2 regions of the Kitasatospora sp. NPDC018619 genome follow, and region 1 is predicted to be linked to the other one. Evidence: riboswitches for the same ligand, from Rfam matches in the RefSeq annotation. Region 1 holds a riboswitch; the other holds the start of a gene.
The links. A riboswitch is a leader RNA that binds a small molecule or an ion and turns the genes downstream of it on or off. The one in region 1 is predicted to bind glycine.
Positions count from the first base shown of each region.

Region 2: it holds a riboswitch for glycine, as region 1 does, so the genes downstream of both, gcvT (glycine cleavage system aminomethyltransferase GcvT) here and gcvP (aminomethyl-transferring glycine dehydrogenase) in region 1, are expected to answer to the same signal.

Region 1 is NZ_JBISAI010000011.1:13,300-18,512, forward strand. Features, by position in the region: gene ACH5AR_RS18735 (MFS transporter) at 1-253, opposite strand, end outside; gene ACH5AR_RS18740 (PRC and DUF2382 domain-containing protein) at 432-1,616, opposite strand; glycine riboswitch at 1,839-1,942, shown strand; gene gcvP (aminomethyl-transferring glycine dehydrogenase) at 2,181-5,081, shown strand; gene ACH5AR_RS18750 (DUF5999 family protein) at 5,206-5,213, opposite strand, start outside.
Region 2 is NZ_JBISAI010000013.1:206,951-212,163, reverse strand. Features, by position in the region: gene ACH5AR_RS22120 (ABC transporter permease) at 1-293, opposite strand, end outside; gene ACH5AR_RS22115 (enhanced serine sensitivity protein SseB C-terminal domain-containing protein) at 740-1,666, opposite strand; gene ACH5AR_RS22110 (enhanced serine sensitivity protein SseB C-terminal domain-containing protein) at 1,785-2,588, opposite strand; glycine riboswitch at 2,796-2,896, shown strand; gene gcvT (glycine cleavage system aminomethyltransferase GcvT) at 3,126-4,247, shown strand; gene gcvH (glycine cleavage system protein GcvH) at 4,371-4,751, shown strand; gene glyA (serine hydroxymethyltransferase) at 4,835-5,213, shown strand, end outside.

The sequences.
Region 1 (5,213 bases):
TCGGCTTGCGGCCCCGGAGGTCGCCGAAGCGGCCCAGGAGGGGAGTCAGCACGGCTGCGGAGAGCAGGTTGGCGGTCATCAGCCAGGTGATGCTGGAGACGGAGACGTCCAGTTCCCTGGCCAGCGAGGGCAGGATCGGGACGACCGCGGTCTGCACCACGCTGAACGACAGCATCGCCAGGATGAGGGCCGGCAGGACCCGGGCGCTGCTCTGCTTCTCGGCCGCGGTGGTGGGCTGTGGTGCCTCACTCACGGTTGCTTCCTCCCGTACATAGTGAATGAACTGAAGTAACTGTGCCCGGGGATACTTCAGAGTGTCAAATATCGAGCGGTTAAGCTTTGGCAAAGACGAACGGTCGGGTACGCGCCAAGGGGGCGGCGGGCACGGGTAGGGCCCCGGACGGTGCCCGGGGCCCTCGGTGCGAGTGCGGTCAGACCAGTGGCCGCACCGCCGCCGACCGGGCCGGATCGGCGGCGGAGCCGGTCACGGAACCGGTCGCGGAGCCGCCCGTCGCGGACGGGGTGCGGACGTGCTGGGCGGCGGTGGAGTCGTGCACCTCGACCTGCTCGCGGCGGAGTTCCTGTCGGACGACCTCCTCCGTCGTGTACCGCTCGACGACCAGCCGGACCCGCTCGACGGGCGCGAGGTACTTGCGCACCACCGCGCGCTCCTCACGGAGAGTGACCTCCTCGACGGCCTCGGCGATCTCCTTCTCGGTGAGCGAGGCGCGCTCGGCGTCGCTCACCGGTGTCCGCTCGACCCGGACCCGCTCGCGGACCACCGGGATGCGGCGCTCGACCTGTTCGGCCGTCACGTACTTGCGCAGCTTCGCGGTGCCGAGGGTGTGCCACTCGGTGGTGATCTCCAGCCGCTCCTCGCGGCAGGTGATCTCGACCGGGCCGCCGGGGGCGGACGGGGCGGCGCCGACGGGGGCGGGGCGGGTGCCGCCGGTGGCCGCCGTCGGGACGGGGGCGGGCTGCGCCTGCTGCTTCGGCTCCGCGGTGGGGGTGAAGGGGGCGGCGGGTGCGGGAGGGGCGGTGGAGGCGGCCGGGGAGGCCGTGCTCGCGGAGGCGAAGCCGCGGGGCCGCAATTCGTCCTCCGCGGCGGTCCTGGTGGGGTCGGACGCCGCCGCGGCGGCCCTGGCCGGGGCGGGCTCGGCGGGGCGCTCCGGGGTGTGGAAGGTGGGCGGCTTGGCCGGCGCCGCGGCGGCCGTCGTCGTGCCGGCGGCCGCCGCCGTGGTGCCGAAGTCGAGGTCGGACTGCTGGGGCCGGCTCCCGTTGTCGCCGCTCGGGCGGCCGTCCGCCGGGGTGTCGAGTCCGTAGTAGCGGTACAGCTGGAGCTCCTGGGCGGGGGAGAGGTGCTGGCCGACGCCGAAGTCCGGCGACTCCTTCACCAGGGACTTGTCGTACGGCACGCGGAGTTCGTCGCCCGCGAACTCGCTCGTGGTCAGCGGGACGAAGGCGTCCCGGCCGAAGATGCCGGTCCGGACCGCGGCCCACTCGGGACGGCCGGTGGCGTCGTCCAGGTAGACCTCGTCGACCGTGCCGATCTTGTCTCCGTTGCGGTCGACGGCCTTGTGACCGATGAGGTCCCGGGGGTCGATGTCGGTCTGCACTCTTTCCTCCCGTGCGCTGAGCTTGCGGAACCGCAGAAAGGCGACGGGAGCACCTGTCCCGATCCGCCACTTCACACCAAAGGGCACGAATCGGACGTGCGCGACCGGGAGTGCGCCGGACGGGCGGCGTACAGGACCGTACGGGGGACGCGCGTAGACCCGGAGCGGCCCGACGCACCCGTGATCGGGAGGCCTCCCGCTGGTACCCTGGGCGGCGACCGCAGAGCCCGCTCGGGAGAGTCTCCGACTGCGAAAACCGCTGGTCGGAGCGCCGAAGGAGCAACTCCTCCCCGGAATCTCTCAGGCATCCGTACCGTGTGGGGTAGGTCACTCTGGAAAGCAGGGCAGGAGCGCCGGCACGGAAGCCGGCGAGCACCACCCTCACCGACGGTGCAAGCCGGCGGAGCGCCCACAGCGCCCCGTGCGGGTGAAGCTCTCAGGTCCCGATGACAGAGGGGGAGGCCTGTCGGGTCCGCCCCGCCCAGGCCCGTCCGCTGCCCGCAGCGGCGGGACCGGTCGGCGTGCGGACCCCCGCCGGTCCGTGACCAGGAGGCCTCGACCACCATGAACGCCCAGCCGAACGCGGGACGCCCCACCGGCGCCTCGACCCTCACCGAGCTTGAGCTGGCCAGCCCCTTCGAGAACCGCCACATCGGCCCCGACGCCGCCGCGCAGGAGAAGATGCTGGCGTCCGTCGGCTACGGCTCGCTGGACGAGCTCGCCGCCACCGCGGTGCCCGAGGCGATCCGCTCCATCACCGCCCTGGACCTGCCCGCGGGCCGGACCGAGGCCCAGGTCCTCGCCGAGCTGCGCGAGCTGGCCGGCCGCAACCAGGTGCTCCAGCCGATGATCGGCCTGGGCTACTACGGCACCTTCACCCCGCCGGTGATCCTGCGCAACGTCATGGAGAACCCGGCCTGGTACACCGCCTACACCCCGTACCAGCCCGAGATCTCGCAGGGCCGCCTGGAGGCGCTGCTCAACTTCCAGACCCTCGTCTCCGACCTGACCGGCCTGCCCACCTCCGGCTCCTCGCTGCTGGACGAGGGCACCGCGGCCGCCGAGGCGATGGCGCTGGCCCGCCGCGTCACCAAGGTCAAGGGCGGCGTCTTCCTGGTCGACGCCGAGACCCTGCCGCAGACCATCGCGGTGATCAACACCCGCGCCGTGCCGACCGGTGTCGAGGTCGTCGTCGCCGACCTGTCCGAGGGCATCCCGGCCGAGGTCGCCGAGCGCGGCGTCTTCGGCGTGCTGCTCCAGTACCCGGGCGCCACCGGCGTGGTCCGCGACCTCGCCCCGGTGATCGAGCAGGCGCACGGCCTCGGCGCGGTCGTCGCCGTCGCCGCCGACCTGCTCGCGCTGACCCTGCTCAAGTCCCCCGGCTCGCTGGGCGCCGACATCGCCTGCGGCACCTCGCAGCGCTTCGGCGTGCCGATGGGCTTCGGCGGCCCGCACGCCGGCTACCTGGCGGTGCGCGCCGAGTACGCCCGCTCGCTGCCCGGCCGGCTCGTCGGCGTCTCCGTCGACGCCGACGGCAACCGCGCCTACCGCCTGGCGCTCCAGACCCGCGAGCAGCACATCCGCCGCGAGAAGGCCACCAGCAACATCTGCACCGCCCAGGTGCTGCTCGCCGTGATGGCCTCGATGTACGCCGTGTACCACGGTCCGGACGGCCTGGCCGACATCGCCCGCCGCACCCACCGCTACGCCGCCGCCCTCGCCGAGGGCCTGCGGGCCGGCGGCGTCGAGCTGCTGCACGGCGAGTTCTTCGACACCGTCACCGCCGTCGTCCCGGGCCGCGCCGCCGAGATCGCCGCCGCCGCCCGCGCCAACGGCATCAACGTCCACCAGGACGGCGAGGACCGGATCTCCGTCTCCACCGACGAGACCACCACCCGCGAGCACCTGGCCGGCGTCTGGGCCGCGTTCGGCGTCCCCGCCGTCGAGGTCGCCGAGGCCGCCGAGGCGCTGCCCGCCGGGCTGCTGCGCGAGGACGAGTACCTGACCCACCCTGTCTTCCACAGCCACCGCTCGGAGACCGCCATGCTGCGCTACCTGCGCCGCCTGTCGGACCGGGACTACGCGCTGGACCGCGGCATGATCCCGCTGGGCTCCTGCACCATGAAGCTCAACGCGACCACCGAGATGGAGGCGGTGACCTGGCCGGAGTTCGGCCAGCTGCACCCCTTCGCGCCGATCGACCAGGCCCAGGGCTACCTGACCCTGATCCGCCAGCTGGAGCAGCAGCTCGTCGAGGTGACCGGCTACGACGCCGTGTCCATCCAGCCGAACGCGGGCTCCCAGGGCGAGCTGGCCGGCCTGCTGGCCGTGCGCGCCTACCACCACGCCAACGGCGACACCCAGCGCGACGTCTGCCTGATCCCGTCCTCGGCGCACGGCACCAACGCCGCCTCCGCGGTGATGGCGGGCATGCGCGTGGTCGTGGTGAAGACCCTGGTCGACGGCGACGTGGACGTCGAGGACCTGAAGGCCAAGATCGAGCAGCACCGCGACAACCTCGCCGTGCTGATGGTCACCTACCCGTCCACCCACGGCGTGTACGAGACCCGGATCACCGACATCTGCGCCCTGGTGCACGAGGCCGGCGGCCAGGTCTACGTGGACGGTGCCAACCTGAACGCCCTGGTCGGCCTCGCCAAGCCGGGCAAGTTCGGCGCGGACGTCTCGCACCTGAACCTGCACAAGACCTTCTGCATCCCGCACGGCGGCGGCGGCCCGGGCGTCGGCCCGGTCGCGGTGCGCGCCCACCTGGCGCCGTACCTGCCGAACCACCCGCTCCAGGAGGAGGCCGGCCCGGCCACCGGCGTGGGCCCGATCTCGGCCGCGCCGTGGGGCTCGGCGGCCATCCTGCCGATCTCCTGGGCGTACGTCCGGCTGATGGGCGGCGAGGGCCTCAAGCACGCCACCCAGGTCGCGGTGCTGAACGCCAACTACATCGCCAAGCGCCTGTCGCCGCACTTCCCGGTGCTCTACACCGGGCCGGGCGGGCTGGTCGCCCACGAGTGCATCATCGACCTGCGCCCGCTGACCAAGGAGACGGGCGTGACGGTGGACGACATCGCCAAGCGCCTGATCGACTACGGCTTCCACGCGCCGACGATGTCCTTCCCGGTGGCCGGCACGCTGATGATCGAGCCGACCGAGTCCGAGGACCTGCACGAGATCGACCGCTTCTGCGACGCGATGATCACCATCCGCGCCGAGATCGACAAGGTCGGCTCGGGCGAGTGGGCGGCCGACGACAACCCGCTGCGCAACGCTCCGCACACCGCCGCCACGCTGGCCGGCGACTGGGCGCACGGCTACACGCGGCAGGAGGCCGTCTTCCCGGCGGGCGTGAACCCGGCGGACAAGTACTGGCCGCCGGTGAGCCGGATCGACGGCGCGTACGGCGACCGCAACCTGGTCTGCTCCTGCCCGCCGCTGGACGAGTACGGCGCCTGACCGGACCCGGACCCGCGAGGTCCGGACGGTGCGGCGGGGCCCCGGCGGAGAACTCCGCCGGGGCCCCGCCCGTTGCGCCGGTCGATGCGGCGGCTGCCCCCGCCGGGACGGTCGGACCGGGAGGTCAGGCCG
Region 2 (5,213 bases), on a different contig from region 1:
TGCTCCCAGCTCATGCCGCCCCAGTCGCCGAACGGCAGACCGCCGAGGTCGGCGTCCAGCAGGTCCTGGTGGAGGGCGTCCGGATCCAGCCCGAACACCGACTCGATCGGCTTGGCCAGCACGGCGAGCAGGATCAGCAGGATCACCACGACGCCGCCGGCGACGGCGGCCTTGTCCCGCTTGAAACGGGTCCAGGCGATCTGGCCGAGGGAGCGGCCCTCGATCTTCTTGGCCGGGCTCGCGGCGGCGGGTGCCTCGGGCTCGTTCCCGGCGGTGGTCACGGTTGCGGTCATGGTCAGTTGGTCCCCTCGCCGACGGTGGCCGGCCCACGGGTGCCGGTCGCCGGCTTCGGCGGTGCGGCTGCGGACGTGCGGAGGTGCTTAGGAGGAGCGGGTGTTGACGGCAGTGCGTCGTGCACAGGCACTGCCACCACGCGGGATGGGCGTCGCGTGGACGGGACTGTCGGCGTGCGCGCTCACCTTTGTGGGGCTCCAGTACGCGCGGTGCGTTGCGCAGAACTCTCTGCCATCCGAACTGGCTTGCGCCAGCCCTGCCAAGCGACAGATGCCCAACTGTGATCTGCGCGCATGCACCTCCCCGATCTTCGGCATATACCTCTTCACACAGCTGTAACTGCCATGTCAAGATGATCTGAGCACACGCCGGGGAATTCGTCCGGAAAGCATCGAAGCCGACTTGACGGACGATCAAGTCGGCTTCGCGGAATGGGTTTTGGGATTCAGTGCCCGGGGTACCCGGGCCACGGCCGCTGCGGCTGCTGCTGCCAGCCCTGCGCGGGCGGCTGGGTGCCGTAGGCGTAGCCCGGCACCGACGGCCCGGGGTACGGCGGCGGGGGCACCGGCGGGTACGGGCCGGTCGGCGGGCGGCCCGCCTCCCGGTCGAAGAACGGCCGCGCGTTGGCGCGCATCCACAGCGCCACCGGGTCGTACTCGTCCGACATCGCCACCGTGGAGACCGCCAGCCCCTCCGGGGCCACCGCGATCGCGCGCTGCATCAGCGCCCGCACCGCCTCCACCGCCGGCGGCGAACTCTCGTACAGGTCAAGGCCGATGGCCAGGTACGACTCCCCCACCGCGGGCTGCACCCAGGCCCGGCGCAGCGCCCGTACCGCGCGCACCTCGCCGGCCTGCCGCTCCAGCAGCGCGAAGAACGGCTGGGCGTTCAGCTGCGGCTCGCTCAGCTTCAACGGCCCGGCCGGCAGCCGGTCCAGGCCCGCGGCGACCCTGCGCAGGTCCGCCCAGGGCACCCCGACGCCGCCGCCGGGCGCGTGCGGGTTGAGCCACAGGCCCCAGCGGGTGCGGTACAGCGAGGCCGCGATCTCCCGGCCGGAGATGACCTCGTGGGCCCGCGCCCAGCCGGAGGCGGTCAGCTGTTCGGGCGAGGTGACGGCCGGTGCGTAGCCGTGGCCGCTGATCTCCATGTTCCCGTACTGGGCGTCCGGGCTGCCCGGCGTGCCGTGCCACAGCAGCATCCAGACCCGGCCGTCCGCCAGCGCGTGCAGCAGCCGCTCGTACGCGTCGTAGCGCTCCGGCGCGACATCGCGCAGGGCGCGCTCCAACGCGCCGGGATCAGCTCCCGGGCGCCCGGCGGCCGGGGCCTGGCCCCAGGCCCCCGGTACGCCGCCCGCTCCCGTTCCCGCACTCATGCGCCCACCTCGCCGCGCCTCTTTCCCTCAACCCGCCGACCCGTCGGCCGTCTGCACGCACCCTATGGCGCGGCACCGGCCACCCGCCACGGCGGCGTGCCTGTGATCCGGACCCCGCTCACGCCCGCGTGTAGAAAGGCAGTACCCGGGTGAGCAGCCACTCGACCACCGGGTCGTCGGCGAGGTCGAGCAGTACGAGGTGGACGCCCCCGGGCAGCGGCGCGGTTCCCAGCGCTCGGCCGAGTGCGCCGTTCACCGCGGCCGGGTCGGCGGGCGCCGCCGGGTCCAACTGGACGCCCACGAACATCACGGTCGGCTCGCCCTCGATGCTGGCCAGCGCCCGGCGGGCGGTCAGCACCCCGGGCAGGGCCGCCAGCTCGCTGCGGCAGGCGGCCAGGAAGTGCTCCGGGTCCTCGCCCGGCACCGGCTCGCGCAGCGCCACCCGCCCGCCGGTCGGCTCCGCGGCGTCGCCGGCGCCCTCCCAGCGGTCCTCGCGCGGGCCGCGGCGCAGCTCGGCGACGCCCTGCGGCGGCACCGGCAGGCCCACCGCGGCCTCCGGGTTCACCGCGATGCCCACGCCCAGCGGCAGCCCCCGGGCGAACTCCCACACCGGCGCGATCGCGAAGGCCATCCCCGGCGCCTGCTGGAGGAACACCTCCTGCGAGGAGAACACCGGCACGTACGGGTCGCCGCCCAGCTCGACGGTCGGCAGGTCCAGCGCCTCCCCCTGCGGGTCGGCCCCGGCCGGCAGCGGCACCCACACCCGGCTGCGCGCCAGCACCTCGATCACCCGCGGCGTCGCGCCCGGGTCGCCCAGGGCGGCGGTCAGCACCTGCTCCAGTTCGTTGGCCGGCCAGGAGCCGCCCGCCGGCGCCCCGTCCGGTCCGCCCCACCCCTGCTGCTGCTCCACCGGGTACTCCATGCGCCGCCGATTCCGCCCTCTGCCGTTCGGCCGCCCACTGCTGCGCCGACGCGCAGCAGTCTAGAGGCGCGCGGGGGCCGGGACGGGACTCGTGTTCGGGTCCGCCGGGTGTGACCGGGTCCCCCCTCCCCTCTCCGTCCGGGACGTGCCATGATGTGCCCGTCCGACGGCATGCGCCGCGGGCCCCACAACTCCATACCGGCCGCTCGAACCCGCGCGGGAGAGCCCGGAGTGCCCCCAGGCACGGCCGGCGCCGAAGGAGCAAGTCCTCCCCGGAATCTCTCAGGCCCCCCTACCGCACGGGTTAGGCACATCTGGAAAGCGGCGCCCGGCCCTGTCGTGCGCCCACCCACGGTGCAAGCCGTCATGCTGTCCCCCAAGCTGGAAACGGCTGCGGGCGGCGGACGGTGAAGCTCTCAGGTTCGACGACAGATGGGGAGACCCACGCCGCCGCATGCCCGCGCGCAGGGTCGGCCCGCCAGCGGGCCCGGTCCGGCGCGTGCACCCCTGAGTGCCCCGACCGAGGAGTTCCTGGCCATGTCGTCCCTCCGCCTGACCGCGCTCGACGCGCTGCACCGCGCCCTCGGCGCGACCATGACCGACTTCGCCGGCTGGGACATGCCGCTGCGCTACGGCAGCGAGCGCGAGGAGCACCTCGCCGTCCGCACCAGGGCCGGCCTGTTCGACCTCTCGCACATGGGCGAGATCACCGTCACCGGCCCGCAGGCCGGCGAGATGCTGGACCACGCGCTGGTCGGCTTCGTCTCCGCGCTGGGCGTGCTGCGCGCCCGCTACACCATGATCTGCGCCGAGGACGGCGGCATCCTGGACGACCTGATCGTCTACCGCCTGCGCGAGGACTCCTTCCTGGTCGTCGCCAACGCCTCCAACGCCCAGCTGGTCCTCGACGAGCTGATCGCCCGCGCCAAGGGCTTCGACGCCGTCGTCACCGACGACCGCGACACCTACGCGCTGATCGCCGTCCAAGGCCCGGAGGCCACCGGCATCCTGGCGAAGACCACCGACGCCGACCTGCCCGGGCTGAAGTACTACGCGATCCTCCCGGCGCAGGTGGCCGGCCGCTCGGTGCTGCTCGCCCGCACCGGCTACACCGGCGAGGACGGCTTCGAGATCTTCTGCGCCCCGGCCGACGCCGAGCCGGTCTGGCAGGCGCTGACCGCCGCCGGCGAGGGCCACGGCCTCGTCCCGTGCGGCCTGTCCTGCCGCGACACGCTGCGCCTGGAGGCCGGCATGCCGCTGTACGGGCACGAGCTGTCCACCGACCTCACCCCGTTCGACGCCGGGCTGGGCCGGGTCGTGCGCTTCGACAAGACCACCAACGACGGCGCCTTCGTCGGCCGCAAGGCCCTGGAGCGGGCCGCCGAGGCGGCCGGGGCCAACCCGCCGAAGGTGCTGGTCGGCCTGGTCTCCGACGGCAAGCGGGTGCCGCGCGCCGAGTACGCCGTGGTCACCACCGAGGGCGAGCCGATCGGCCGGATCACCTCCGGCGCGCCGTCCCCGACGCTCGGCCGCCCGATCGCGATGGCCTACGTCGACGCCGCCCACGCCGCCCCCGGCACCACCGTCGCGGTGGACGTGCGCGGCCGGCACGAGCCCGTCGAGGTCGTGGCGCTGCCCTTCTACAAGCGCGCCCGCTGACCGGTCCGCGAACGCGCCCGCCGGCCGTCCGCCGGACCCCGGATTTCCCATAGACGCAGGTCGAAGCCGTCCGAGCGGCGGCCCGCTTCGTCGTACCCGCTTCCCATCCTGGAGAATGACGCCATGAGCAACCCCCAGCACCTGCAGTACACCAAGGAGCACGAGTGGCTGACGGCCGCCGAGGACGGTGTCTCCACGGTCGGCATCACGGAGCACGCCGCCACCGCCCTCGGTGACATCGTCTACGTGCAGCTGCCCGCCGTCGGCGACACCGTCACCGCCGGCGAGACCTGTGGCGAGCTGGAGTCCACCAAGTCGGTCAGCGACCTGTTCTCCCCCGTGACCGGCGAGGTCACCGAGATCAACCAGGACGTCGTGGACGACCCGGCCTCGGTGAACGCGGACCCGTTCGGCAGCGCCTGGCTGTTCAAGGTGCGCGTCGAGGCCACCGACGAGCTGCTCAGCGCCGACCAGTACGACGCGCTCATCAACCCCCAGGGCTGAGCCACCCCGACGGGACGGGCCGCGGCAGCGCGGTCCGTCCCGCCGCCGGCCCCTTTCCCTCCTCCTCCCGGGAAGACCACACCATGACGGTTCTCAACCAGTCCCTGCACGCCCTCGACCCGGAGATCGCCGCCGCGGTCGACGCCGAGCTGCACCGCCAGCAGACCACCCTGGAGATGATCGCCTCCGAGAACTTCGCCCCGGTGGCGGTCATGGAGGCCCAGGGCTCGGTGCTCACCAACAAGTACGCCGAGGGCTACCCCGGCCGCCGCTACTACGGCGGCTGCGAGCACGTCGACGTGGTCGAGCAGATCGCGATCGACCGCATCAAGGCCCTGTTCGGCGCCGAGCACGCCAACGTCCAGCCGCACTCCGGCGCGCAGGCCAACGCCGCCGCGATGTTCGCGCTCATCCAGCCGGGCGACACCATCCTGGGCCTGAGCCTGGCCCACGGCGGCCACC